2 linked regions of the Methylibium petroleiphilum PM1 genome follow. The protein of the gene in region 1 interacts with the protein of each later gene in a pairwise test. Links are inferred from orthologs where the notes say so. Each region holds a gene or a part of one and is shown on either strand. Other genes may lie near its edges. The genes, in order: ruvA and ruvC.

Region 1 (14,178 bases):
GCACCGGCTGCTGCCGGTGCACTGACGAGGCCCATCGTGCCGTCGGCGCCCGCGGCCGCCCGACGCCGGAGCGCCGTCGCCACCCGCCGCGAGCCTCCGGATGGCACACCGGCCGCGCCGCTGCCGCTCGACGCCGATGTCGTCGGGCACCTCCAGCACCTGCGCGTCGAGCGCCGCCTGTCGGCCAAGACCCTGCTCAACTACGAGGAGGCCTTTCGGCGGCTCGGCGAAGCGGCGCAGCGCGACGGCGTAGCCCTGCGTGCCGTGCAGCCGCACCACGTGCGCCACTGGATGGCGCGGTTGCATGCCGGCGGGCTGGCGCCGCGCAGCATCGCGATCGCGCTGTCGGCCTGGCGCGGGCTGTACCGCTGGCTCGGGCACGAAGGCCGGGTGGCGCTGAACCCGGTCGAAGGGCTGCGGGCGCCTCGCGCGGCCAAGCCGTTGCCGAAGGCGCTGTCGGTCGACCATGCCGTGGCACTGGCCGATCACCGGCAGGTCGACGGCGATGCGCGGCTCGAGGCGCGCGACCGCTGCCTGGTCGAACTGCTCTATGGCTGCGGCCTGCGGGTGGCCGAACTGGTGGACCTGGACGTGACGCCCGGCGGTGGCGCGCTGGGCTGGATCGACCGCGCCGACGCCGAGGCGCACGTGCTCGGCAAGGGCAGCAAGCGGCGCAGCGTGCCGGTGGGCCGGGCGGCGCTTGCCGCGCTGGACGACTGGCTGGCGCAGCGCGGCAGCGTGGCGCAGGTCGACGAGCCGGCGCTGTTCGTCAGCCGCCACGGCCGGCGGCTGACGGCCTCGCAGGTGCGCACGCGGCTGAAGGAGCGGGCCATCCAGGCCGGCCTGCCGACCCATGTGCACCCGCACATGCTGCGGCACAGCTATGCCTCGCACCTGCTGCAGTCCAGCGGCGACCTGCGCGCTGTGCAGGAGCTGCTGGGGCACGCCAACATCACGACCACGCAGGTCTACACCAAGCTCGACTTCCAGCACCTGGCCAAGGCCTACGACGCGGCCCACCCGCGGGCGCGCAAGAAGTCGTGATGCGTCGCCGGCGGCGCCGGCGGCGCCGGCGCGCGCCGCCCCACGCGACAATCCGGTCATGAAATCGATCCGTCTGCGCGCCGGCAAGGAGCGCTCGCTGCTGCGCCGCCATCCCTGGGTGTTCGAGGGCAGCATCGCCTCCGGGAAAGCCGATCCGGGCGAGACCGTGCGGATCGACGCCCACGACGGCAGCTTCCTCGCGTGGGGTGCCTACAGCCCGGCGTCGCAGATCCGCGTGCGGGCCTGGAGTTTCGATGTGGCCGAGCGCGTCGATGCGAGCCTGTTCGCGCGGCGCGTCGAGCGCGCGGTCGCGCTGCGTGCGCGGTTGGCGATCGACAGCGACGCCCAGCGCCTGGTGCATGGCGAAGCCGACGGCCTGCCCGGGCTGATCGTCGATCGCTACGGCGACACGCTGAGCGCACAGTTCCTCGGCGCTGGCGTCGAGCGCTGGAAGCCGGCCATCGCCGAGGCCCTGCTGGCGGCCACCGGGTGCGCGCGGCTGTACGAGCGTTCCGACGCCAACGTGCGCGAGCTCGAGGGCCTGCCGAGCGCGACCGGCTGGCTGCGCCGGCCCGCTGCCGACGAGGGCGCGACCGAACTCACGATCCGCGAGCACGGTTGGCAACTGAAGGTCGATGTGGCGGAGGGCCACAAGACCGGCTACTACCTCGACCAGCGCGACAACCGGCTGCGCTTCATGCAGCTGGTGCGGCAGTTCGGCTGCCGGCGCGTGCTGAACTGCTACAGCTACACCGGCGGCTTCTCGGTCGCCGCGCTGGCCGGCGGCGCGCAGCAGGTGATCAGCGTCGATTCGTCCGGCCCGGCGCTGGCGCGGGCGAGCGAGCACGTGCAGCTGAACGGCTTCGATGCGGCGCGGCACGAGGCGCTGGACGCCGACGTGAACGGCACGCTGCGGCGCCATCTCGAGCTCGGCGCGAGCTTCGACGCCATCGTGCTCGACCCGCCGAAGTTCGCGCCGACGGCGGCGCACGCCGAGCGCGCGTCACGCGCCTACAAGGACATCAACCGCCTCGCGCTGAAGCTACTGGTGCCCGGCGGCCTGCTGTTCACGTTCTCGTGCTCCGGCGGTGTCGACGCCGCCCTGTTCCACAAGATCGTCGCCGGCGCCGGACTCGATGCCGGGGTCGACGGCTACCTGCTCGAACGGCTGGAGGCGGCGCCGGACCACCCGACGACGGTGAACTTCCCCGAGGGCGAGTACCTGAAGGGGCTGGCGATCCTGAAGCAGTGAGCGTGGCGCAACGCCTTGCTCCCTCCCTCTCAGCGCTCGCGTCGCCGCCAGAAGCGCTCCATCTCCAGGTACAGGAAGGACGCGGACCAGCCGATCAGCAGCAGGCCGTTGAGCGCCTCGACGCCGGCCAGCAGCCGCACCGGGCCGGCCGGCACCACGTCGCCGAAGCCCAGCGAGGTGTAGGTCTCGGCCGAGAAATAGAGTGCGCTGCCGAGGTCGGGCGTGGCGGTGCCGCCCAGCGACCCGTGGCCGGCGCTGATGATCAGCAGCCAGTAGCCGGCGCCGTAGAGGAGGATCTCCGCGCCGTGGCCGATGAAGCAGCCGAGCACGGCGACGATCAGCTTGGCCCGGCCCGGCCAGTGCAGCCGGTCGAGCAGGCGGGTCAGCAGGTTCAGCACCTCGTAGTGCGTCAGCGTCGTGGCGACGATCAGCAGCACGCAGCTGAAGACGACGAGGGCCATGGCCGACAGGAATGCGCTCAGGCGTAGGGATCGGCGTAGCCGAGCGCACGCAGCACCTCGGTCTCGCGCGCTTCCATCGCCTGCGCCTCGGCCTCGATCTCGTGGTCGTGGCCCTGGGCGTGCAGGGTGCCGTGCACCAGCAGGTGGGCGTAGTGGGCTTCCAGTGAGCGGCCCTCGTCTCGGGCCTCGCGCTCGACCACCGGGGCGCACAGGATCAGGTCGGCCACCACCACCGGCTCGGCCTCGTAGTCGAAGGTCAGCACGTTGGTGGCGTAGTCCTTCTGCCGGTAGTCGCGGTTCAGCGCGCGGCCTTCGTCGGTTCCGACGATGCGCACCGTGATCTCGGCCGGCACGTCCAGTGCGGCGCGGATCCAGCGCAGTACCTTGTGGCGCGGCAGCTGGGCCCGATGGCTTGCATCGGCGAACTGCAGCGACAGCTTCAGCACCGGACGGGCGGGGCGCTTCATCCTAGGACACCGGCTTTGCCGCGGTCTCGTAGGCCTCGACGATGCGGGCCACCAGCGGGTGGCGAACCACGTCCGCCGACGTGAAACGCGTCATCGCGATGCCCTTGACGCGCCGGAGCACGCGCTCGGCCTCGATCAGGCCGCTCTCCACGCCCTTGGGTAGGTCGATCTGGCTCACGTCGCCGGTGACGACGGCCTTGCTGCCGAAGCCGATGCGGGTGAGGAACATCTTCATCTGCTCGGTGGTGGTGTTCTGTGCCTCGTCGAGGATGACGAAGGCGTGGTTCAGCGTGCGTCCGCGCATGAAGGCCAGCGGCGCGATCTCGATCGTGCCTTTCTCGAAGGCCTTGGTGACGCGCTCGAAGCCCATCAGGTCGTAGAGCGCGTCGTACAGCGGGCGCAGGTAGGGGTCGACCTTCTGCGCCAGGTCGCCGGGCAGGAAGCCCAGACGTTCGCCGGCCTCGACGGCCGGCCGGGTGAGGACGATGCGCTGCACTGCGCTGCGCTCCAGCGCATCGATCGCGCAGGCCACGGCGAGGAAGGTCTTGCCGGTGCCGGCCGGGCCGATGCCGAAGGCGATGTCGTGGTCGAGGATGTGGCGCAGGTACTGGGTCTGGTTGCCGGTGCGGCCGGCCAGGTCGGCATGGCGGGTGCGCAGGGTGATGGCGCCGTCGCCGGGGTTCGCGTCGCGGACGCCGCCGCCCTGGGCGGCCTCGACCAGCGCGAGCTGGAAGCTCTCGGGGGTGATGGGCTTCTTGGCGCGGTCGTAGAGCGACTGCAGCAGCGCCGTGGCGCGCTCGGCCTGCGCCTTGGCCCCTTCGATGCGGAAGGACTCGTTGCGGCGCGTGATGCCGACGTTGAAGGCCGCCTCGATGGCACGCAGGTGCTCGTCGAGCGTGCCGCACAGGTGCGCGAGGCGGATGTTGTCGAGCGGGATGAAGGCGTGGCGCAGGATCACGGGCAGGGCGGTCGCGTGGGGAGCCCGATTGTGGCGCGGCCGGGCGCCGGCGACAGGCACGCCCCGCGCACCATCCTGCACAATCGCCGCCCATGCTTCGCCACCTCTCCGCGCCCGGGCGCCTGTTTCTGCTGCTGTGGCTGGGCCTGTGCGGCGGCCTGCCGTTCGCCGCTCCGACGGTCGCCCAGACGACGGACCTGCTGACGCTGCGCAGCGCCCAGGTCGCCAGCGTGCCGTCACTGACGCTCGCGCCGCCGGTCGGCGGCGGTTTCGAGACCGTGGCACTCCCGGACGACTGGTCGGCGCAGGGCCCGGCGGGCGAACAGGTCAAGTGGTACCGGCTGCGCTTCGATGCGCCGCAGCAGGCTGCGGGCGCCTTGCTCTCCGCCTACATCCCGCGGGTGTGCTCGAACCTCGAGGTCTACCTCAATGGCCAGTTGCTCTATCGCGGTGGCAGCCTGCGCGAGCCGGTCACGCGCAACTGCTACCAGTCGCAGCTGGTCAGCCTGCCCGCCGGTCTGCTGCATGCCGCCGGCAACGAACTGGCGCTCCAGGTGGTGGGCTACCCGCTGCCGCGCGTGGCGGGGCGTCAGCGTGCCGGTGGCTTGTCGGAGGTGCTGATCGGGCCCTATCCGCAGTTGCGCGAGCTGCATGAGCGCCAGCGCTTCTGGAACGTGAGCTTCGCGCAGATCGTGGCGGCGACGCTCGTGATGATCGGCGTGGTGATGCTGGCGCTGGGCTGGGTGCGGCGCGTGTCGCACCTGAAGTACTTCGGCGTGGTGTCGCTGGGCTGGGCGCTGCTAAGCGCTCGCATCTGGTGGCGCGACATCCCGCTGCCGAACGGCACGCTGGAACTGCTGAGCTGCATCGCCTTCGTCCCGCTGTCGGTGTGTGCGGTGCTGTTCCTGCTGCGCTACTGCGGCATGAAGTGGCGCGCCGTCGACATCGCCCTGTGGACCCAGTGCCTGGTGATGCCGGCCGGCCTGTTGCTGGCCGGGCCGGAGCGGCTGTTCTCAGGGGCGGTGCTGTGCTATTCCGTGCTGGCGCTGGAGGTGTTCGCGGCGATCGGCTTCTGCCTCGCGCACGTGTGGCGCACGCGGCGCGGCGAGTTCTGGCTGCTGGGCTCGATCCTCGCACTGGTCGTGGTGGTGATCGGCATCGAGGTCGGTGTGCAGGACAGCTTCCTCAAGCTGCCCAATGTCCATGTCATCCACTTCGCGATCCCGCTGCTGTTCTGCGTGCTGGCGTTCCGGCTGGTGCAGACCTTCGCGAACGCGCTGACCGCCGCCGAGACGGCGCGCCAGCAGCTCGAGCAGCGCGTCTACGAGATCTCGGCCGAGATCGAGCGCAACTTCTCGCACCTGGCCGAGGTGCGGGTGGAGCAGGTGGCCGAGAAGGAGCGCAAGCGCATCGCCGCCGACCTGCACGACGACCTGGGTGCCAAGCTGCTGACCATCGTCCACACCAGCACCGACGAGCGTATCTCGACGCTGGCGCGCGAGGCGCTCGAGGAGATGCGGCTGTCGGTGCGTGGCATCGCCGGCAAGCCGGTGCAGCTGACCGACGCGCTGGCCGACTGGCGTGCCGAGACGGTGTCGCGGCTGGGCGATGCCGGCATCGAGATCGAGTGGCACAGCACCGAGCCGACCACGCCGCGCACCCTGGCGGCCCGTTCCTATGTGCAGACGACGCGCGTGCTGCGCGAGGCCACGAGCAACCTCATCAAGCACAGCGGCGCCTCGCGGGCGACCGTCACCTGCCGCATCGGCGACGAGTTCCAGCTGGTGATCCGAGACAACGGGCGCGGCATCCCGCTCGAACTCGACGGCCGCCTCGACCGCGGCCACGGCATGGCCAGCATGAAGCAACGCGCCAAGCAGATGCAGGGCCAGTGCCTGATCGAGTCGGGCCCGGGCTATGGAACCGTGATCCGGCTCACGCTTCCGCTGTGAGCAGCGCCCGGTCGCTTGCGGGCCTTGCCGTCAGCGCTCAGACTGTTACCATGAAACGGTGAGTGACATGACCCACATCCTGCTGCTGGAAGATCTGCCCGAGATCCGTGTCTGGTTGAAGGCACTTGCGTTGCAGGTGTTTCCACAGGCGCAGATCACCGAGGCCGCCCGCGTGCACGACGCGCGCGAGCACATCAGCGCCCAGCGCTTCGATCTGGCATTGGTCGATCTGGGCCTGCCCGACGGTTCGGGCGTGGAGGTGGTGGCGGCGCTGCGCGAGGCCCAGCCCGAGGCGCAGTCGGTGGTCGTCACGATCCACGACGACGACGACCACCTGTTCCCCGCGCTGCAGGCAGGAGCCTTCGGCTACCTGCTGAAGGAGCAGTCCCGCGAACAGCTGGCCGACCAGCTGCGACGCATCAGCGCCGGCGAGCCGCCGCTGTCACCGTCGATCGCGCGCCGCGTGATCCAGTATTTCGCGGCCCAGCAGCGCAGCCAGTTCCGCGAGAAGACGCCGCTGATGCCGGGCGTGACGCTGACCGAGCGCGAGAACGAAGTCCTGCTGCGCGTGGCCAAGGGCTTCACGCTGCCGGAGATCGGCGTGCAGCTGAACCTGTCGCGCCACACCATCGCCGACTACGTGAAGCAGATCTACCGCAAGCTCAACGTGAGCTCGCGCGCTGAGGTGGCCCTGGAGGCCCAGCGGCTCGGCCTGTTCCGGCGTTGAAGACGGCGCACCCGTGCGCCGCGACCGCCGCGGCAGCCTAGGATGCTCGGTCGCCTCACCGGCCTGCTGGCCGAGAAATCCCCGCCGCAGGTGCTGATCGACGTCGGCGGCGTCGGCTACGAGGTCGACGTGCCGATGAGCAGTTTCTTCAACCTGCCCGCCATCGGCGAGAAGGTCACGCTGCTGACGCACTTCGTCGTGCGAGAGGACGCGCAGGTTCTGTTCGGCTTCCTCACGGCGCCCGAGCGCGAAACCTTCCGGATGCTGATCAAGATCTCGGGTGTCGGGCCGCGCACCGCGTTGTCCATCCTGTCCGGTCTGACGGTGGGTGATCTGGCGCAGGCGGTGACGGCGCAGGACGCCAGCCGCCTCGTCAAGGTGCCGGGCATCGGCAAGAAGACCGCCGAACGGCTGCTGCTCGAACTGAAGGGCAAGCTCGGTGCCGATCTGGGCCCCGCGATCGGCGGCAAGCCGGCCAGCGACGCGCAGGCCGACATCCTGCAGGCGCTGATCGCGCTGGGCTACAGCGAGCGCGAGGCGCAGGCGGCGGTCAAGGCGCTGCCGGCCGAGGTGGGCGTCAGCGACGGCATCAAGCTCGCGCTGAAGGCGCTGGCGCGTTAGCGCGCCGCGAGCAGCTTCTTCAGCGGCGCCGGCAGCCCCACGGTATCGAGGGCGTCGAGCGCGATCCAGCGGCCGGGGCCCAGCGCGGCCTCGACACCCTCTGCGCTGTCCAGCACCGCGCGCCGCGGGTGCAGCGTCCAGTCGAAGTGGGTCAGTGCGTGCTCGATCAGCGGCTGCGGCTCCACCGGCACCTGCCAGCGCTGCACCACCGCACCGAGCGCGGCTTCGTCGTCGAGCAGTGGCAGGCTCCACAGTCCGGCCCACACGCCGGTCGCCGGGCGTTTCTGCAGCCACACCGCGCCAGCGTGCTCCAGCCACAGCCACCAGTGTTCGCGGCGGGTGCGCTTGAGCTTGCGCGTCTTCACCGGGTAGGCCTCGGGCCGGCCCTCACGTCGCGCCACGCAGTCGCCCTGAAGCGGGCAGAGCAGGCAGTTCGGCTTGCGGGCCAGGCAGACGGTGGCACCCAGGTCCATCAACCCCTGGGTGTAGGTCGGCATGTCGGCCGACGCCGGAGGCAGCAGCTCGCAGGCCCGAGCCCACAGGCCGCGCTCGTGGCGGGCGACGGCGAGGTCGGCGCTGAAGCCCAGGACGCGCGTCAACACGCGCTTCACGTTCCCGTCGAGGATCGCGGCCCGCTCGCCGAAGCAGAACGCGGCGATGGCGGCGGCGGTCGATCGGCCGATGCCGGGCAGCGTGGCGAGCTGCTCGGCGCTGGCCGGGAAGCGGCCGCCGTGCTCGGCCATCACCGCCTGGGCGCAGCGGTGCAGATTGCGCGCGCGGCTGTAGTAGCCCAGGCCAGCCCAGGCGGCCAGCACGTCGTCGAGCGCCGCGCGCGCCAGCGCGGCCACATCCGGAAAGCGTTCGAGAAAGCGGACATAGTAGGTCAGCACGGTGCTGACCTGGGTCTGCTGCAGCATGATCTCCGACAGCCACACGCGGTAGGGATCGCGCTCGCGCTGCCAGGGCAGTCCGTGGCGACCCTGGGTGCGCTGCCACGTCACCACGCGCTCGGCCAGGCTGGCCGTGGTGGCGGTTGCGCCGGTGTCGGGCGCGGAAGCCGGCGTCCTGCCGCTCGGGGCCGGTGGGGACACGGCGGCGCTCAAGCGCGGGCCGGATCGATCTCGAAGTCGAGCAGCAGGTCGATCGAGTCGTCGAGGAGTTCGCTGGTGCTGACGGTATCCCGCTCGGACAGGTCGCCGCGCGGATCGGCGTGCAGTCGGGTGCCCTCGACCAGCTCGGTCACGCGCTGCTGCAACTGCTGCAGGCGCGCATCCTGGCTCTCGAGCTCGCTCAGGCGCGACTCCAGTTCGCCGGCGGCGGCCTGGATGCGTTCGAGTGCCTCGCGCCGGCGCTTGAAGCCCCGCCGACGGTCGCGCAACTGGGTGTCGATCTGAGCGGACGCGGTCTTGTTCCACAGCTCGAGTTCGCCGCTGGCGCTCTCGAAGACGACGCGCAGCCGCGACACCAGCATGCGGCGGAACTGCTCGAGGAAGCGCTCCTGCGTGAGCTTGAGTGCCTGCGTCAAGCCCAGGTACTGCACGTAGTTGCGTTCGATCAGGTCGAGGTCGCCGATGAAGCGGCCGAGTTCGGGCGTGGGCGCGACCAGCAGGCTGAACCCGAATTCGGTGTTCAGCATCTCGAACGACGCCTCGAGCATCGAGTGGATCTCTTCGCTGCGCGATTGGGCGCGCTTCATGCGCTCGCGCAGCTTGCCGCACAGCGTCATGAAGGCCTTCTTGGCGCCGAGCTGCAGCAGCGAGCTGCGGATGCCTTCCTGCATCTCGCCCACGTGCTCGCGCAGCCGGTCGCTCGACAGGTCGAGCAGCGCGTCCTTCAGCATGCGGGTGTGCACCACGCGCATCGCCTGCAGGCGCGAGATGCACTGTTCGAACTCCGCCGCCTCGGCATCGACGCGCGTCAGCATCAGCTTGACCTTGGTGGCGTTCTTGCCGCGCAGGCCGCGCAGCTCGAGCAACTGCTCGGCGATCTGACGGCGCCGGTCGGTCAGGCGCCGGCCGACCTGCTGCTCGACGATCGCGATGCCCTCGACGCCGATCTGCGCCAGCATTTGCTGGCGTTGGGGTAGCAGCCGTTCGCTCAGGGCCTCCTCGAGCGCGGGAAGGCGGCTTGCGACGAGATCGGCCTCGTCACCGGCCACGCGCGCCGCCAGGGCCTGCTTGGCCGACAGCGGGAACACGCGTTCGCGAGGCATGTTGAGCGTGTGGGCCACATCGTTGCACTGGCGTTCGATCTGCGCCTCGGTCTCCTCGGCCGTGCTGAGCGGGTCGACCAGTGTGTCGATCTTGTTGAGCACGACATAGCGGCTCACGCCCTGCACGCCGAGGTGGTCGCGCCAGATGGCCAGGTCGGACTTGGTGACGCCGGTGTCGGCGCTCAGCACGAACACGGTGGCGTGGGCCGCCGGCAGCAGGCCGACGGTGAGCTCGGGCTCAGCACCAATGGCATTGAGGCCCGGCGTGTCCAGCACGACCAGGCCGCGTTTGAGCAGAGGGTGCGGCAGGTTGATCAGCGCATGACGCCAGGCCGGCACCTCGACGCATCCCTGTTCGTCGAGCGGCGGGTTGTCGTCCGGCGTGTCGTCGTTCCAGAAGCCGAGGTCGCGCGCCATCGTCACGCTGACCGACCGGGTCTGGGTCACCTGGGTCAGCGCCTGCGCCAGACCTTCGGTGTCCTCCATGTCCAGCGGCGTCAGCTGCCAGGCGCGGGGCTGGCGGCGCAGGTCGGCGAGCGAGGGGCTCTGCAGGCGCGTGTCGATCGGCAGCAGCGCGAGGCCGGGCGGCTCGTCGGCCTCGTAGCCGATCTCCACCGGGCACATCGTGGTGCGGCCCGGCGTTGCCGGCAGGATGCGGCGGCCGGTGTCGGCGAAGAAGATGGCGTTGATCAGCTCCGACTTGCCGCGCGAGAACTCGGCGACGAAGGCGACGATGAGCTTCTCACCCGCGAGCCGCTGGCGCAACGACTCGAGAAGGCCGGTCGCGGGCTCGTCGAGCAACTCGTGCTCGCGCAGGAAACGGGCGAGTTCCCGCACCCTGGATTCCAGCGTGCTGCGCCAGTGACCAAGGGTGTCGACACTGTGGGCGAACGAGGCGGACGGGTGACTTTCCAACGCGGGCTCTCTGTGCAGAAGATGGTAGCGCAGGGCCCTTCTCGCCGGCGTGCCGCCGTCGTCAGCACGTCACGCCCGCGCCGCTCAAGACGTGTGCATTTGTGACAGCGGGCCGCTGCGTCGACCGCGCTAACGGCGCTGGCAGTGGGGACAGAAGTAGGTCGAGCGCTGCCCCTGGACGATGCGGCGCACCGTGCCGCCGCAGGTCGTGCAGGGCTCGCCCTCGCGGCCGTAGACCCGGGCCTCGTTCTGGAAGGCGCCGCCCAGACCATGGGCGTCCCGGAAGTCGCGCAGCGTCGAACCACCCACCGCCACGGCGCGGGCGAGCACCGCGCGCACGGCATCGACGAGGCGCTCGCAGCGCGCGAGGCTGATGCGATGGCCCGGCGTGCGCGGGTCGATGCCCGCCAGAAACAGCGCCTCCGAGGCGTAGATGTTGCCCACGCCGACCACGATGTCTCCGGCCAGCAGTGCCTGCTTGACGGCGACGCGACGGCCTCGCAGGCGCGCGTGCAGCAGTGCGGCGGTGAAGCCGGCCTCGAGCGGCTCCACGCCCAGTCCCGCCAGCAGCTTGCCGGCCGCGCCCTCGTCGCGCGAGGACGACCACACGGCCGCGCCGAAGCGGCGTGGGTCCGTCAGCCGCAGGAGGCCATGGCTGGTCGCCAGGTCGAAGTGGTCCCAGGGGCCGGGCGGCTCGGCGTGCGTCGACAGGTTCAGCGAACCCGACATGCCGAGATGCAGCAGCAGCCCGCCGTCATCGGCCGCGACGCCGGGCCGCGCTCCCAGTGCGAACCACAGGTACTTGCCGCGGCGGTTGACGTCGAGCAGGCGCCGCCCGACCAGTGTCGACGGCGCGCAGCCGAGCGGCCAGCGCAACGGCTTGCCCACACGCACCCCGGCGATCTCGGCGCCGCGCAGCCGATCGACCAGGCTCAGGCGCGTGACTTCCACTTCGGGCAACTCGGGCATAGGGCCATTATCTGGGGATGCATAGAATGAAATTCGACTTTGGAGTGTCCATGGCCCCTTTCCGATTCGCTGTCCTGGCCCTCGCGGCCTCCAGCGTTCTTGCCGCGACGGCGTGGGCCCAGCCCGCTCCGGCGGAAGCGCCGGCATCCGGGCCGGGCGCTGCGGCACCGGTGGAAAATTCGGTCCTCGACGCACCGCTGTTCTACCAGTTGCTGATCGGCGAGATGGAGCTCAGCCAGGGCGATGCCGGTACCAGCTACCAGGTCCTGCTGGATGCGGCCCGCAAGACCCGCGACGAGCGCCTGTTCCGGCGCGCCACCGAAGTCGCTTTGCAGGCACAGGCCGGCGAGCAGGCGCTCGATGCGGCACGCGCCTGGCGCCAGGCCGTGCCCGGCTCGATCGACGCCCACCGCTTCGAGGTGCAGTTGCTGGTCGCGTTGAATCGCACCGCCGAAACCGTGCAGCCGCTGCGGGCCACGCTGGCGCTGGTGCCGCCGGCCCAGCGGCCGGCGGCCATCGGGTCCTTGCCTGGCTATTTCTCGCGCACCACCGATCGCAAGGCGACCACGGCGGTGCTCGAACAGGTGCTGCTGCCCTATGCAGAGCAGCGCTCGGCGGGCGAGCCGCAAGCCACCGCGGTGGCCGCCTGGGTGGCGCTGGGCCGCAGCCGGCTGGCCGCCGGCGATGCGGCGCGCGCGCTCGACGCCGCGCGCCGTGGTCAAGCGCTGAGTCCGCGGTCGGAGGCCGTGGCGCTGCTCGCCATTGAACTGATGCCGACCGAGCAGCGGGCCGAGTCGCTGGTCACGGCCTTTCTCGAGGCCCAGCCACCGGCTCCGGCCGCCACGCGCAGCGCGGTGCGGCTGGTCTATGCCCGCACGCTGGCTGTCGCGCAGCGCTATGCGGACGCCGCGCCGCAGCTCGAGGCGGTGACGCGCGACGCGCCGCAGTTTGTCGACGCCTGGCTGACGCTGGGCGCCTTGCGGCTGGAACTGAAGCAGCCGGCCGAGGCCGAAGCGGCGCTGCGCGAGTACCTCGCGCGCCTCGAGGCCGGCAGCGAGGCGGCATCGACCGAAGCGGCCGATGCCACGCAGGACGAGGACGCCGCCACGCCCATGCAGCGTCTGACGCAGGCCTACCTGCTGTTGGCCCAGGCCGCCGAGCAGCGGCGCGACTTCAAGGCCGCCGAGGGCTGGCTGGCCAAGGTCGACAGCTCCCAGGCACTGACGGTGCAATCGCGGCGCGCATCGTTGCTGGCGCAGCAGGGCAAGCTCGCCGAGGCGCGCAGCCTGATCCGCGCGCTGCCGGAACGGCAGCCGGAGGACGCGCGCTCCAAGCTACTGGTGGAGGCGCAACTGCTGCGCGACCAGAAGCAGTGGTCGGAGGCACTGGGCGTCCTGACCGAGGCCAACGACCGCTACCGCGACGACACCGACCTGCTGTACGAGCAGGCGATGATGGCCGAGAAGCTCGACCGCATGACCGAGATGGAGCAGTTGCTGCGTCGCGTGATCGCGCTGAAGCCGCAGCAGCCGCAGGCCTACAACGCGCTGGGCTACTCGCTCGCTGATCGCAACCAGCGCCTGCCGGAAGCGCGCCAGCTGATCATCAAGGCCCTGGAGCTGTCGCCGGGCGATCCGTTCCTGATCGACAGCCTGGGCTGGGTCGAGTACCGGCTCGGCAACCATGACGAGGCGATCCGCTGGTTGCGGCAGGCACACGGCGCACGACCGGACACCGAGATCGCCGCGCACCTGGGTGAGGTGCTCTGGGTCAGTGGCCGGCGCGACGAGGCTCGTCGGATCTGGGCCGAGGCCCGGGCCCGCGACGCCACGAACGACGTGCTGAAGGAAACCCTGGCGCGGCTCAAGGTCGATCTGTGAGGCGTGGCTGCGCACTGCTCGCCGCCGCGTGTGCTGCGGCAGTGTGGCTGGCGGGGTGCGCCGGCGTTGGCACGCCGGCGCCCCAGGGCGAGCGGCTGGCGGGACGGCTGTCGGTGCGTGTCGAGGGCGACGCGGCACGGAACTTCAATGCGGCGTTCGAACTGGAAGGTTCGTCCGAGTCGGGCCAGCTGTCGTTGACGACGCCGCTCGGCATCCAGCTCGCCCGCGCCGACTGGTCGCCGCGGCAGGTTCGCCTGCGCTCCGGCGACGGCGAGCGCCTCTACCCCGACCTAGAGAGCCTGGCGGAAGACGCGCTGGGCGAGCGGGTACCGCTCGCCGCGCTGTTCGACTGGCTTCACGCCCGGCCCTGGCCCGGCGCGCCGAGCGCGGCGCAACCGCAGGGCTTTTCGCAGCTCGGTTGGGTGGTCGACGTGTCGCGCCGGGCCGAGGGCTGGGTCGAGGCGCGCCGCGCCGCGCTCCCCGTGGTGAGCGTGCGCGCCAAGCTCGACGATGCCCCCTGAGAAGGCCCGCCGATGAGTCTGCAAGCCCTCTACGACGTTCCCGCGCCAGCCAAGCTGAACCTGTTCCTGCACGTGACGGGCCGGCGCGACGATGGCTACCACCTGCTGCAGTCGGTGTTCGCGCTGATCGATTGGGCCGACACCCTGCATTTCGAACGCCGCCTCGACGGCCGCCTGGTCCGCCACGACCTGGCCGCCG
Region 2 (14,467 bases), 2.9 Mb from region 1 along the record:
CCCACGCGATCTTGCCGGTCACCGGGTCGATTGCCCGCAGCGTGCCGACGTGGTCCTCGTACAGCCGCTTGATGCGGAAGCCCTGGCCGAGGTAGGCCGAGCCGGCCTTGTAGGTCAGGTGCTCGGTCCAGTAGTCCATCGCCCAGTGGTTCGCCGGGATGTAGAACAGGCCGGTGTCCGGGCTGTAGCTCATCGGCATCCAGTTGGTGCCGCCCAGGAACGGCGGCGACACGAAGATCGACTCGCCCTTGTCGGCGCCGGGCTTGGGGGCCGGCGGACGGTTGTTGTTCTCGATCGGCTTGCCGGTCTTCAGGTCGAAACCCTTGGCCCAGGTGATGCCGTCGACGAACGGCCACGCACCGAGCAGCGCGGTCGGCTTGTTCGGATAGCCGGCGCCGGTCGCGAGCTTCTCGCGGTCGGTCACGAAGAAAAAGCCGTTGCGGTCGGCATGCGCGCCGGCCTTCACCAGCTTGCCGGACTTCGGGTCCTTGTACTCGAACAGCACGATCGAGTTGTTGCCCGAGAAGTCCCAGGCATCGTTCGGCGTGTGCTGGAAGAAGCCCTTGAGTTCGCCGGTCGACGCATCGACGTAGGCCTGACCCGAGGTGAACAGGCTGTCCCAGTTGCGCGGGTCGTCGCCTTCCTTCGTGCGCTTCCAGGTGTTCCACGGCGCCGGGTTGCCGGTGCCGATCACGATGGTGTTGTTCTCGGCATCGAACGACGCGGTCTGCCACGGCGCGCCGCCGCCCTGGTGCCACGCCTCGACCAGCTTGCCGTCTTTGTCACGCGGCCACGAGGGGGCCTTCGCATCGCCGGTCACCGTGCTGTCCTTGCCGTTCAGGCGGCCCATGTGGCCCTCGACCATCGGGCGAGCCCAGACCTCGGCGCCGGTGTCGGGATCGCGTGCGAACAGCCATCCGACGACGCCGAACTCGTCGCCCGACGAGCCGTGGATCAGCAGCACGCGACCGGACTTCTTGTCCTTCACGATGAAGGGCGCGCCGGTCATCGTGTAGCCCACCTTGTGGTCACCGAACTTCTCGTTCCACACCACCTTGCCGGTGGCGCGGTCCAGCGCCACGACGCGTGCGTCGAGCGTACCGAAGTAGACCTTGTCGCCGTAGATGGCGGGGCCGCGGTTGACGACGTCGCAGCACGGACGGATATCGTCGGGCAGGCGGTGTTCGTAGGTCCACAGCTGCCGGCCGGTCTTCGCGTCGAGCGCCGTGAAGCGAGAGTAGGAACTGGTCGCGTAGATCACGCCGTCATGCACCAGCACCTGGCCTTCCTGGCCGCGCTGCTTCTCGCCGCCGAAGGAGTGGCTCCATGCCGGGACGAGCTTCTGCACGTTGGCGGTCGATATCTGCTTCAGCGGGCTGTAGCGCTGGGCCTTCAGGCCCAGACCGTAGCTCAGGACGTCGGTGCTCGTGCGGTCGTCGTTCGAGATGTCTTCCCAGGTGACGTTCTTGACGGCGTGCGCACCCTGGGACAGTCCCAGGACGGCCAGCGCCGCTGCGACGGACAGGGCGTGACGGACGGGATGCTTGCTCATCGGTATCTCCTCATGTTGTGGTGTACGAGCGAGCCGGAGTCTAGGAAGCGGGGTCCACGGTGTATCGGGAGATCGCCCGCGCGAGATCGGGAGATCCTCCCGCTCGCCGCGATCGGGTCAGGAATGACGATTGCTGCCTGCCCGGTGTGCATGCGATCGACGTAGCAAAGGAGACACCCATGGACTTGAGCAAGCGCCTCGTGGTCTGGCTCGCCTTGCTCGCGGCGCTGTGGCTGGGGATCACGCTGGTCTACACCGCCGTGGCGCTGCGCTCGGGCATCCAGGACGAGATGCAGGGCGCCAACGCGGTGGTGGAACTGCTGTCGACTGCTGCGGAGGCAAACCTCGGCGACGCGCACAGCCAACTCCGGCTGCAGGCCCTGCTCGCGGAAGGGCATGCACGGCACCTGCGGGTGCGCTGGGCCGATGAGCCGAGTCAGGACAACCTGGAGCAGGTGTCACTGCTCCACGACTACGCTCGCCGGCTGGCGCCCGCGGGAAAGCCCGTGGCCCAGCACCGCATCGCGATCGGTCCGCGAACGCTGATCGTCGAACCGGCGCCCGACAGCGAGATCGACGAGGTACTGGGCGATGTGCTGCCGTTGCTGCTGCTGTTGCTCGTGGCCGGCGGGGCGATGCTGTTCGGCGTGTGGTGGATCGTGCGCCAAGCGCTGGCGCCGGCCAGCGTGCTGTGTGCCGGACTGGCCCGGCTGCAGGCCGGCCAGCCGGAACCGGGCTTCCCGGCCTTGAGGCTGCGCGAGTACGCGGCCATCGCGCGGGGCATCGACGAGCTCGCCGCCGGACTGGCCATGGCGCGATGCGAGCAGAGCCGGCTCACACAGCGACTGATCGACGTGCAGGAGCGCGAGCGGCGCAGGCTGGCGAGCGACCTGCACGACGAGTTCGGCCAGCATCTGACCGCCATGTCGGCCACGGCTTCGCTGCTTCAGCGCCATGCCGCACGGTTTGATCCGGTAGAGCTGGCGCGCTGCGCGGACCAGATGGTCGCTTCGCTGGGATGCATCCGACTGCAGCTGCGCACGCTCCTGAGCCGGCTGCGGCCGCACGGGCTCGAGGCCGAAGGACTGGCGCACGAACTGGCGGGCTTGATCGATCGGGCCCGGGCTCATCACCCAACGGTGACGATCCGGGCCGACATCGCCAGGCCGCTGCCGGCACTGCCAGAGGACGCCGCGCTCGCGCTCTACCGCAGCCTGCAGGAAGCGTTGACGAACGCCTACCGACACAGCGGCGCAGGCGAAGTGCAGGTCCGTATCGATGTGCCGGCCGTGCAGCGTGTGCGGATGCGGGTGATCGACGATGGCTGCGGCCGCGCCAGTGCGCTGCCGCGGGGTGGCCTCGGCCTGCTCGGCATGCGCGAGCGCCTGGCCATGGTGGGTGGCGGATTGCGACTGGTCGACAACGCCGGTCCTGGCCTGTGCGTCGAAGTCTGGGTGCCGGTGCCGGCCGTCGCCGTCACCGAGTCACTTGAGGGAGAAATGCTTGATACACGTCTTGCTGCTTGACGATCACGCGGTGGTGCGGGCGGGGTACCGGCAGCTCATCGATGCCGAGCCCGACATGTGCGTGGTCGCAGCCTGCGCCACCTCGGCTCAGGCCTGCGAGCAACTGCGCCTGCAGCAGATCGACGTCGCCGTCGTCGATCTCAGCCTGAAGGACGACAGCGGCCTGCAGGCCATCCAGAGATTGCGCGCCCGGCTGGCCTCGCTGCGGATCCTGGTGTTCACGATGCACGCCCAGCAGAGCTATGCACTGCAGGCCTTGCGCGCCGGTGCGCTGGGCTACCTGACCAAGGACTCCGACCCGCAGGCGATGCTGGATGCGGTGCGTCAGGTCGCTCAGGGCCGCCGGGTGTTTTCCAGCGAACTGGTCGAGGCGATGCTCGATCCCCTGGAAGTGGAGCGCGGCGGGCCGCTGCGGCAGCTCACGCCGCGCGAGTTCGATGTGCTGCGGCTGGCCGCCCAGGGCCTCGCGACGCGTGCGATCGCCGAGGCCATGCACCTCGGCGACAAGACGGTGCTGAACTACATGTCGCTGATCCGGCAGAAGCTGGGTGCAGCGAACGACCTGCAATTGCTGCGGCTGGCGGCGCAGAACGGCCTGGTCGAGCTCTGACCACGGCGCGGTGCCGGCGCCGACGCAGGTCCGTCCGGACCTGGTTTTCGCCGGCACTGCACCCGGTGGCGCTCAGCGGCCCGCGCCTGGCGGCCAGTAGAGCTTGCGGTAGATCGTGTTGCGGCTGATGCCCAGTCGCCGGGCGGCGACCGAGATGTTGCCGCCGGCCTCGGCCAGCGCGCGGCGGACGGTGTCGTGCTCGAGCTGGTGCAGCGTGCTGCGTCCGCCCGGCGCTTCGCCGACCTGGGCGCTGCCGAGGCCGTCGGGTGCTGCCGCGTCCGAGGGACGCGGCTCGGCGTGCTGGGCCATGCTCACCGGCGGCCGAGAGGCGGCGACCGAGGCGGGCTCCTCGTCCAGTGTGCGACGCGCATCCTGCAGAAAGTCTTCGGACAGGTGGTCGACGGTGATCACGGCATCGTCGCCAGCCATCGCCACCGCGGTGCGCAGCACGGTGGCCAACTGGCGGATATTGCCCGGCCAGCGGCAAGCCTGCATCAGCCGCAACACCTCGGCGTCGAGGCGCAGCAGACGACCACGGCACTCGCGCTTGAGCAGCTTCTCGGTCAGCGCCAGCAGGTCGGTGCGCTCGCGCAGCGCCGGCAGCTGCACCACCAGGCCGTTCAAGCGGTAGTACAGGTCCTCGCGAAACTGCTTGCGGTCGATCAGTTCTCGCAGCGGTTGATGGGTCGCGCTGATGACCGACACATCGACCGGCAGCGCCCGCGTGCCACCGAGCGGCGTGACCTCACGTTCCTGCAGCACCCGCAGCAGCCGCGCCTGCAGGCCCAGCGGCATGTCGCCGATCTCGTCGAGGAACAGCGTGCCGCCGTGCGCCTGCAGGACCTTGCCCACGGCGCCCTTGCGGCGCGCGCCGGTGAACGCGCCTTCCTCGTAGCCGAACAGCTCCGACTCGATCAGGGTCTCGGGGATCGATGCGCAGTTGACGGCAATGAAGGGGCCGCTGGCGCGACGCGAGCCCTGGTGGATCGCGCGGGCCAGCATTTCCTTGCCGGTGCCGGTCTCGCCCTGGATCAGCACCGGGATGTCGCGGTCGAGCACTCGCTTGACGCGCGTGACCACGTCGTCCATGCGCGCATCCCCGGTCTGCAGCTGTCGCAGGCTCGGCGACGGCGGCACGGCATTGGGATGGGCCGTCGGTTCGCGAGCGGTGTCGGGCAGCGCGTCGCGGGCGGCCGGCTCGCGGGCCGCCTCGTGGGCGAGCGCCTCCGGCTGATCGTCACGGGCGCGGCCCAGTTGGTGCCAGCCGGTGCCATTGAAGCGGGCGTTCGCATGGATCTGGCGGCCGTCGGGCAGGCTCAGCTCCAGTGGCGTCGACAGCGTCGAGCCGAAATGGTCGACCAGCGCTCCGAGCGACACGCCGAACAGGCCGGTGACCGTATTCATCCGCAAGGCCGCGCCCGACAGGCGCAGCATGTCCAGTGCGGCGCGATTGGCGGCTAGCAGCTTGCCGTCCTGCCCGACGGAGACGATGCCTTCCATCAGCGTGCCGAGATAGTCGCGACGCAGGTGGAAATGCAGGCGCAGGGTCTGGTGGCTGTCCTCGATCAGCCAGTGGTTCTGGATCATGCGCGCCGACATCTTCACCAGGCCCATCGTGTGGACGTGGAAGGAGTGGTGATCGCCGCTGACGTCGAGCACGCCGACCAGGTTGCCGCGCGGATCGAAGATCGGCGAGGACGAGCAGGTCAGGAACTGGTTGGCGTGGACGAAGTGCTCGTCGGCATGCACGATGGTCGGCGTTTCGGTGACCAGCGCGGTCCCGATGGCGTTGGTGCCCTTGCTCGATTCGCTCCAGTTGACGCCCGGCGCCAGCGCGACCTTGGACGCACGCGTCAGGAAGTCGTCGTGACCGATCGAATGCAGCACCGTGCCCTGCACGTCGGTCAGCAGCACCATGCTCTGCGTCGCGAGAATCTGCTCCAGCAGCATCTCCATCACCGGCACCGCATGGAGCGACAGACAGCGGTTGCGCTCCCGGGCCACCGCCAGATCCGAGCGCATCAGCGGGGTGTGGTCCGGCGGCCGGATCGGGCTCAGCCGCAGCGAGGCACAGCGTTCATGCGACTGCGCGATGGTGTCGACGTGACCCGGGTCCGGCGGCAGCCAGACGCTCGTCGCGGAATGGCCGAACCCGGACGGGCGCCGGCTGTCACGCTGGGCAGCGCGCGTCGCGGTGGGGGATGCGGTCATCGTGTCTCCTTGGGGGCGTCAGCCCTCTCGGGCGGCCGGCAGCCGCCTCTGCTGTGTGTCCATTGCTCAGGCGTTTGAACGCCTTGTCGTCACTGCCTGAATCGTCCCCCTGTCACCGTGCCAGCCTGGCCCTGCGGCACATCCATGGGGAGCGTCAGTATGCTCCAGTGTGGAGCAAAATGACGGTGTGAACCCGTCACGAGCAGGGGTTCGGGGCAGAACTGTGGCGATGGCACATCACTTGCACCCTCGGACTGTCCCTCTGATTTGGAGCATCTTTCTATGAACTTTCGTACCCAGTGCCTGCGCCATCTCGTCGCGCTGAGCCTGATCGCCGGCGCCGCGGGCGCCTACGCCCACGGGGACGTCACGCCGCAGGCCGTCGATACCCAGTCGCTTCCCGCGCTCGGTGATACCTGGCGCACCGAGAATCCATACCGCAAGAACGACGAGGCCATCAAGATCGGCACCTCGGCCTATACCCAGAACTGTGCCCGCTGCCATGGCCTGGAGGCCATCTCCGGCGGGATCGCTCCCGATCTGCGCAAGCTCGACGGCGAATGCGCCACGCTGAAGGACGACAAGAAGAAGGCCGCCTGCGTGAAGGAAATGGACGAGTACTACGCCACCACGGTGCGCCACGGACGCACCCGCAACGGTGCCGTCTACATGCCGCCGTTCGAGGGCGTGATGCAGCAGGAAGCGGTCTGGGCCATCAAGAGCTACCTCGAAACCCGCCGCGAGAAGCCGCTGTGATCTCCCGTCGCCGGTTGCTGGGTGCCGCCGCGGCACTGGCGCCGCTGTCCGCGCCGCTCCGTGCCGAGGGCAGCGCGCTGGAACGCGTGCGGCGCAGCGGGAGGCTGGTGGTGGCGGTCTACCAGGACATGCCGCCGTTCAACCTGAACGGTCAGGGCGTCGATGTCGATCTGGCCGCGGTGCTGGCCGACAGCGTGGGCGTGCCGCTCAGCCTGTTGCCGATCCCGGCCGGCGAGAGCGTCGGCGACGACCTGCGCAACGCCGTCTGGCGCGGCCACTACCTCGGCTGGGGTCCGGCCGACGTGATGCTGCATGTGCCGATGGACCGCCCGCTGATCGAGGCCAATCCGCAGGTGGAGGTGTTCGGCGCCTACTACCGCGAGACGGTCATGCTGGCCTGGGACAGCGAGCGCGGTCCGACGCCCGAGACCATCGAGGCCCTGCGCGGGCAGAAGATCGCGGTGGCGGGCGTGTCCCTGCCGGGCTACCTGCTGGCCAGCGCCGACTCCGGCGCCCTCCGCGACACGCTCAGCACCCAGCACGCCGACGGCGTGGCAGCGGCGAAGACCCTGCTCTCCGGCGAGGTGGTGGCGGCCGCCGGCCTGGCCTCCGAACTGGAAGCGACGCTCGCCGGCCAGCCGCGCTACAAGATCGTGCCGCTGCCGCCGATCCCGCGAGCGCCGCGCAACGGCTGGGTGGTCGGCTGTGCCGTGAAGCGCGGCGCGACCGACCTGGCGCAGGTGATGCAGCGCCGCCTGATCGACCTCAACAACGGCACAGGCCTGCGCGATCTCTTCCGGCGCCACAACGTCGTCTGGCGTGGCTGATCGCCGCCGACCGGCCTCGGCGCCGGTCAATAGCTGCGGCCCTTGCGGTATTGCGCATGGGCGCGCCGCGCCAGCGGGCTGACGGCGGCGATCGCCGCCTGCGACGCGCCCGCGTGCGCATGGCAGACCGCGAGGCCGAGCGCATCGGCTGCGTCCCGGCTCGGCTCACCGGGCAGCGACAGCAGCCGCGCCACCATGGCCTGCACCTGCTCCTTGCGGGCGTGGCCGTGGCCGACGATCGCCTTCTTCATCTGCAACGCGGTGTACTCGGCCACGGCCAGATCGCCCGACACCAGCGCCGCCAGTGCCGCGCCCCGGGCCTGACCGAGCAACAGCGTCGATTGCGGATTGACGTTGACGAACACGATCTCGACCGCGGCGCAGTCCGGCTGGTAGCGCGCCGCGACCTCGCGCACACCCTCGAAGATGATCTTCAGCCGCCCTGGCAGGTCGCCGTTCGGCAGCGCGTCGGTGCGCACCGTGCCGCTGGCGATGTAGTGCAGCCGCGACCCCTCGCACTCGACCACGCCGAATCCGGTGGTGCGCAGCCCTGGATCGATGCCGAGGATCCGTGTCGCCATCAGAAGCTCAGGTTGAAGTACCAGCGCACGGAATGGAAGAACACCGGCGCCGCGAAGCACAGCGGCGCCACGCGGTCGAGCAGGCCCACCGCACCGGTGACCGAGGCGCGGTTGCCCCAGTAGTGCACGCCGGCGTCGCGCTTGAGCGCCTTCATCACGAACTCGCCCATCGTGCCGCAGGCACTGGCGATCAGCGCCATCACCATCGCCTGCCCCGGCTTGAAGGGTGTGATCCAGTACAGCAGACCGCCGACGATCGCCGCCACCAGCGCGCCGATCAGCCAGGCACGGTAGCTGAAGCTGCGGCTGATGTGGCGCGCCACGGGGCGGCGGCGCAGGCGCCGGCTCGCGGCCTCCTGAGCGATGTGGGCCACCGCGACCACCAGCACCAGGAAGAACACCAGGAAGGCCCCGCGATCCTCGCGGTTCGGAAACTGCAGCAGCAACAGCGCCGGCGTGTGGCTCATGCCGTAGACGCAGACCATGATGCCCCACTGGATCTTCGCGTTGCGCTCGAGGAAGCGCTCCGGGTCGCCGGCCAGCGCGCTCACCACCGGGATCGCCAGGAAGATGTAGACCGGAATGAAGACCGAAAACAGGTCGAAATTGCGGTTGGCCACCAGCAGGTACTGCAGCGGCAGCACGATGAAGAAGGCCAGGATCAGGCTGCGGTGATCGCTGCGCCGCGTGTGCATCAGAGTGATGTACTCGCGCAGCGCCAGGAAGCTGAGCACGCCGAACAGCAGTGTCGCCCCCGCCGCACCCGACACCCAGGCGAGCCAGAACACCGAGGCGCCGATCCACAGGGCGCGCAGCTCGCGCTTGAACCGTTCGTGCCGGTCGCGGCTCTCTTCACCGCGCTCGCGCAGCGAGCGCAGCAGGGCCACGGCGCTGATCAGCAGCAGCGCGCCGAACACCAGCAGGAACAGCAGGCCCACCTGCTGCGAGGCACTGAGCTGCCGCAAGCCGCTCATGCCGCGACGTCCTTCAGCACGACCACGGCCGCGCGTGCGCGGTCGAGGAAGTCGCGCTTGCTCTCGCCGGGCGTCAGCGGCGCCAGCGGCGCGCCGAAGGTCACCGAGCACAGGATGGGCACCGGCACCACCTCCCCCTTGGGCATCACGCGCTGCACGTTGTCGATCCATGCGGGGATCAACTGCACCGTGGGGAACTGCTCGGCCAGGTGGTACAGGCCGCTCTTGAAGGCCTGCGGGTCGCCGCGGTTGCTGCGCGTGCCCTCGGGGAAGATCACCAGCGAGTCACCGCTTCGCAGGGCCTCGACGAGGGGCTCGAGCGGGTCCTGGTCGTCCGTGCGCTGGCGCGCCACGTAGACCGCGTTGAACACCTCGCGCGTGATCCAGTGGCGCAGCGGGCTGGCGGTCCAGTAGTCCTTCGCGGCGATCGGCCTCGTACGGGCGCGCAGGTCGCGCGGCAACGCGGCCCAGATCAGGACCCAGTCGAGGTGGCTCTGGTGGTTGGCGAAGTAGATGCGCTGCTCTGCCTTCGGCGGGCAGCCGTACCAGTGCCCCTGCGCCCCGGTGATGAGCCGTGCCAGGAAGGACAGCAACAGGCCTACCGAGTCGGCGGCGGCGGACATGGTCCCCTGCTATTCGGAGCACGCGCCACGGGGCACCGCAGCCGGCCGTGCTCAGTGCCTGAAGTGACGCACACCTGTCAGCACCATCGCGATGCCGCGTTCGTTGGCGGCGGCGATCACCTCGTCGTCGCGCAGGCTGCCGCCGGGCTGGATGACGCTGCGCGCTCCGGCATCGGCCAGCACGTCGAGGCCGTCGCGGAACGGGAAGAAGGCGTCGCTCGCGACCGCCGAGCCGGCCAGGCTCAGGTCGGCGTGGCTGGCCTTGATGCTGGCGATGCGCGCGCTGTCGAGCCGGCTCATCTGGCCGGCGCCGACGCCGAGCGTCATGCCGTCGCCGCAGAACACGATGGCATTGCTCTTGACGAACTTGGCCACCTTCCACGCGAACAGCAGGTCGGCCAGCTGTCCGTCGGTCGGCGCCAGCTTCGTGACGACTTTCAGGTCCTGCAGTCCGAGCACGTGGTTGTCGGCGCTCTGGATCAGCAGACCCGAGCCGACGCGCTTGATGTCGTGCGAATTGAGGCCGCGCGACCAGGCGTCGGGCGCGTCGCGCTGCACGCCGTCGAGCGAGATCTGCAGCACGCGCGTGTTGGCCTTGGCGGCGAACACGGCGCGCGCCTCGTCGGTATAGCCGGGGGCGATCAGCACCTCGACGAACTGCTTCGCGATCGCCTGCGCTGCCGCGCCGTCGACCGGAACGTTGAAGGCGATGATGCCGCCGAACGCGGAGGTCGGGTCGGTGCGGAAGGCCTTGCCATAGGCCTCGGCCGCGTTGGCGCCGAGGGCCACGCCGCAGGGGTTGGCGTGCTTGACGATCACGCAGGCCGGCCCGTCGACGGAAGCGTCGAAGCCTTTCACGCACTCCCACGCCGCATCGGCGTCGGCGATGTTGTTGTACGACAGCTCCTTGCCCTGCAGCTGCACGGCGCTCACCAGCGAGCCAGGCGCCGGGTGCAGGTCGCGGTAGAACGCGGCGCTCTGGTGCGGGTTCTCGCCGTAGCGCAGGTCCTGCAGCTTGACGAAGCGGCCGTTGCTTTGCGCCGGGAACTCGGCGCGCGTGCCGTCGGGGCGCAGCGCCGACAGGTGGTCGCTGATGGCCGCGTCGTAGTTGCTGATGCGGTTGAAGGCCGCGACCGCAAGCGCGAAGCGCGTGCTCTCGCTCACCCGGCCGTCCTGCTGCAGGTCGGCCAGCACGCCGGCGTACTGCGAGGCGTCGGTCAGCACCGCCACGTCCTTCCAGTTCTTGGCGGCCGAACGCACCATCGCCGGTCCGCCGATGTCGATGTTCTCGATCGCGTCCTCCAGCGTGCAGCCGGGCTTCGCGACTGTGGCCTCGAAGGGGTAGAGGTTGACCACCAGCAGGTCGATCGTCTCGATGCCGTGCGCGGCCAGCGAGGCCATGTGCGCCGGCAGGTCGCGGCGCGCCAGCAGGCCGCCGTGGATGGTCGGGTGCAGCGTCTTCACGCGACCGTCGAGCATTTCGGGGAAGCCGGTGTGGTCGGCCACCTCGGTGACCGGGAGGCCGCTGTCGGCCAGCAGCCTGGCCGTGCCACCGGTCGAGAGCAGCTTCACGCCCAGCGCATGCAGGGACCGGGCGAGTTCGACGATGCCGGTCTTGTCGGAAACGGAGAGGAGGGCGGTGGCCATGGCGGTCGTGGAAGCGGGGTAGGGGCGGAAAACGGAGTACGGCGCGCTCAGGGCTTGATGAGCTTGTGCTCGAGCAACTTGCGCCGCAGGGTGTTGCGGTTGATGCCCAGCCACTCGGCGGCGCGTGACTGGTTGCCTTCGGCGTGCTGCATCACCACGTCGAGCAGCGGCTTCTCGACCACCTGCAGCACCATGTCGTAGATGTTGCGCGGATCGGCGCCGCGCAGGTCCTTGAAGTAGGCATCGAGGCCCTCGCGAATGCACGCGTCGATGTGCTTCTTGGTCATGCAGCCTCTTGTTCGAAGGACGGTTCGAGCGCCGCTGCTGCTTGCGGCAGCAGCTCATGCTCGACCCCGAGGGCATCGAAGAAATCGCCGACAGCGGCGACTTGCGCCTCGCAGCGCTCCAGTGTGTTCATTCGGGCGCGGAACAGGGCACCGCCCGGCAACGCGTGCACTGCCCAGCCGATGTGCTTGCGCGCGGTGCGCACGCCGGCGTATTCGCCGTACAGGCCGTAGTGGTCGTGCAGGTGTTCGATCAACCAGGCCTTGGCCTGCGCGGTACGCGGCGGCGGCAGGCGCTCGCCGGTGGCGAGGAAGTGCGCGATCTCGCGGAAGATCCACGGCCGCCCCTGCGCAGCGCGGCCGACCATCACCGCGTCGGCGCCGGTTGCGGCGAGCACGTCGCGCGCCTTCTCGGGCGAGTCGATGTCGCCGTTGGCGACCACCGGCACCTGCACCGCGGTCTTCACCGCGCGCACGGTGTCGTGTTCGGCCGAGCCGGCGTAGCCCTGCTCGCGCGTGCGGCCGTGCACCGTCAGCATCGCGATGCCGAGCGACTCGGCGCCGCGCGCCAGCGCCACCGCATTGCGGTTCTGCATGTTCCAGCCGGTGCGCATCTTCAGCGTCACCGGCACGCCGTGCGGCGCGCAGGCGGTGACCACCGCCTCGACGATGCGCAGCGCGAGCGACTCGTCGCGCATCAGCGCCGAGCCGGCCCACACGTTGCAGACCTTCTTGGCCGGGCAGCCCATGTTGATGTCGATGACCTGCGCGCCGCGGTCGATGTTGTAGGCGGCGGCCTCGGCCATCATCAGCGGCTCGGTGCCGGCGATCTGCACCGCGATCGGCGCGACCTCACCGTCGTGGTTGGCACGCCGCGAGGTCTTCAGGCTGTGCCAGAGTTCCTTGCGCGAGGTGACCATCTCGCTCACCGCATAGCCGGCGCCGAGCCGCTTGCACAGCTGGCGGAACGGTCGGTCGGTGACGCCCGCCATCGGTGCCACGAACAGCCGGTTCGGGAGCTCGATCGAGCCGATGCGCAGGGGAGACACGGGAGGCGGTGTGCTTAAAAAGAGGGCAGAGTATAGCGGCGCGATCCGGGCAGGTCGGGCACCGATCGGTGGCGCTGCTTGCTGCGCTGCATCGACAATCCACATCGATGGAGAGCTGGCTCGAATCGATGCTCGCCGTGCTCGCGTTGCCGAAGTTCGGCCTGAGCACGGTGTTCGTCGTCGCCTTCGTCTCGGCCACGCTGCTGCCGTTCGGTTCGGAGCCGGCGGTGTTCGGCCTGGTCAAGCTCGACCCGCAGTTGTTCTGGCCGGCCGTGCTGGTGGCCACCGCCGGCAACACGCTCGGCGGCGCGGTCACGTGGTGGATGGGTTACGGCGCCGAGCGTGCCTACGAGCGCGTGAAGCACAGGCCGGCCGACGCGCGCGTGCTGAAGTGGCTCGAGCGCTTCGGCCCGCCGGCCTGCCTGCTGAGCTGGCTGCCGGTGGTCGGTGACCCGCTGTGTGCGGTGGCTGGCTGGCTGCGGCTGCCGTTCTGGCCCTGCCTGCTCTACATGGCGATCGGCAAGTTCGCGCGCTACCTGACGATGACGGCGCTGCTGCTGTGGGTGTTGCCGGGGCAGTTTCACCCCTGACGAGCGGTGCGCTCCGGCGCCGCCGTCAGGCCGTGAGCGCGGCGTCCAGCGCGTCGAGCGTCGTCTCGAGCCGGCGCAGCGCCTCGTTGGCGCGGCCGACCGGCGTCGGGCGCGTGTCGAGCAGCGTGCGCCGCGGGTCGTCGAGCGCGGCGCTCCAGCCGAGGCCGTGGCGAGCCAGCCGCGGGCCGAGTGCGGCGCGGCGCGCGCGCAACTGAGTCCGCGTGGCCTGGTAGGCGTGCTCGGCCATGCGGCGGCGCTGCGAGTAGCTGAACGGGTTGGTGAAGAACACCTTGGCGTCGCGCGCGTCGGGCTCGAACAGCAGGATGTCGGTGTCGGGGTGGAGTTGGTCGTACTGGCGCAGGCCGAGCTCCATGCGCGAGCGGATCAGCGTGCGGAACGTCTGGCTCAGCACCTGCGGCAGGCCGCCGTCGACCAGCCGCGCCAGCGGCGCCCTGGCACCGTCCGCCGGCCTGTGCGCGTCGGCGGGGCTGTCGTAGGGCACCAGCGGATTCAGGCAGATCAGCAGGTCCAGGCCCTCGTCGAGCAGGACCGAGGCATGCAGCGTCTTGCGCAGCACGCCATCGACGTAGCAGCGGCCGTCGATCTCGACCGGCGGGAACAGTCCGGGCAGCGCGGCGCTGGCCTGCACGGCGAGCGAGATCGGCACGTGGTCGTGGCCCGGCAGGCCGAAGGGCCGGGCGTCGCCGCTGTCGAGGTCGACCGCCACCAGCACCAGCCGGCGCGCCAGCGTGCGGAAGTCGTTGCTGCGGCCGGGCGCGCCGAACACGCGGCTCAGGTGCTGGTGGACCGTGCGGTTGGAGAACAGGCCGGTCGGCATGGCGCGGCCGAGCTGGTCGAGCACCTGGCTGCGGGTGGCGAAGCCCAGCGCATAGTCCAGAGCCGCGCCGCCGGCCAGACCGGGCGCCCGCGCGAGGCGCTTCGCGAACTCGCCCCAGGCCGGCCGCATCAGCAGCGCGGGGTCGAACACGTCGTCCGGCGGCCCCTCGTTCTCGATGAAGGAGCGGCACAGCTCACGCGGCCCGATGCCGTTGGCCAGTCCGGCGGCCACGAAGCCGCCGGCCGACACGCCCACGTAGCCCTGGCACTGAGTGAGGCGCAGGCCAGTGATCGATTCCTCGAGCGCGCACAGTGCGCCGATCTCGTAGATCGCGCCCAATGGCCCGCCGCCGGCCAGCGCGAGACCGATGCGCGGCATCATCGGAACTGGCAGCCACCG

Evidence for each region.
Region 2: the proteins of ruvA (region 1) and ruvC interact in binary tests that used the Escherichia coli proteins (3 or more experiments, as listed by UniProt). The link is inferred for Methylibium petroleiphilum PM1 from one-to-one orthologs.

Annotation. Positions count from the first base shown.
Region 1 is NC_008825.1:3,434,048-3,448,225, reverse strand. What follows is about bases 5,983-8,692. They hold ruvA (Holliday junction branch migration protein RuvA), read left to right. Parts: upstream 5,983-6,903; coding sequence 6,904-7,482; downstream 7,483-8,692. Other genes in these bases: MPE_RS16330 (dynamin family protein), read right to left, coding at 8,582-8,692; mutY (A/G-specific adenine glycosylase), read right to left, coding at 7,479-8,573; MPE_RS16345 (response regulator), read left to right, coding at 6,202-6,861; MPE_RS16350 (sensor histidine kinase), read left to right, coding at 5,983-6,134. Outside these bases: MPE_RS16380 (DUF484 family protein), read left to right, coding at 1-25; MPE_RS16375 (tyrosine recombinase XerC), read left to right, coding at 37-1,044; MPE_RS16370 (class I SAM-dependent rRNA methyltransferase), read left to right, coding at 1,103-2,296; MPE_RS16365 (potassium channel family protein), read right to left, coding at 2,326-2,757; rRNA maturation RNase YbeY, read right to left, coding at 2,775-3,224; MPE_RS16355 (PhoH family protein), read right to left, coding at 3,226-4,182; more of MPE_RS16350, read left to right, coding at 4,275-5,982; more of MPE_RS16330, read right to left, coding at 8,693-10,531; mutM (bifunctional DNA-formamidopyrimidine glycosylase/DNA-(apurinic or apyrimidinic site) lyase), read right to left, coding at 10,739-11,578; MPE_RS16320 (tetratricopeptide repeat protein), read left to right, coding at 11,629-13,458; MPE_RS16315 (outer membrane lipoprotein LolB), read left to right, coding at 13,455-13,979; ispE (4-(cytidine 5'-diphospho)-2-C-methyl-D-erythritol kinase), read left to right, coding at 13,992-14,178. UniProt on the Escherichia coli protein: The RuvA-RuvB-RuvC complex processes Holliday junction (HJ) DNA during genetic recombination and DNA repair.
Region 2 is NC_008825.1:516,219-530,685, forward strand. Bases 6,287-9,285 are described here. They hold ruvC (crossover junction endodeoxyribonuclease RuvC), read right to left. Parts: upstream 8,064-9,285; coding sequence 7,509-8,063; downstream 6,287-7,508. Other genes in these bases: pedF (cytochrome c-550 PedF), read left to right, coding at 6,287-6,655; MPE_RS02410 (substrate-binding periplasmic protein), read left to right, coding at 6,652-7,482; MPE_RS02420 (phosphatidate cytidylyltransferase), read right to left, coding at 8,063-9,037; MPE_RS02425 (lysophospholipid acyltransferase family protein), read right to left, coding at 9,034-9,285. Also shown: MPE_RS02385 (methanol/ethanol family PQQ-dependent dehydrogenase), read right to left, coding at 1-1,552; MPE_RS02390 (sensor histidine kinase), read left to right, coding at 1,732-3,078; MPE_RS02395 (response regulator transcription factor), read left to right, coding at 3,068-3,688; MPE_RS02400 (sigma-54-dependent Fis family transcriptional regulator), read right to left, coding at 3,761-5,899; more of pedF, read left to right, coding at 6,182-6,286; more of MPE_RS02425, read right to left, coding at 9,286-9,660; purH (bifunctional phosphoribosylaminoimidazolecarboxamide formyltransferase/IMP cyclohydrolase), read right to left, coding at 9,712-11,307; MPE_RS02435 (Fis family transcriptional regulator), read right to left, coding at 11,355-11,594; tRNA dihydrouridine synthase DusB, read right to left, coding at 11,591-12,631; MPE_RS02445 (YqaA family protein), read left to right, coding at 12,748-13,230; MPE_RS24835 (patatin-like phospholipase family protein), read right to left, coding at 13,256-14,449; MPE_RS02455 (hypothetical protein), read right to left, coding at 14,446-14,467.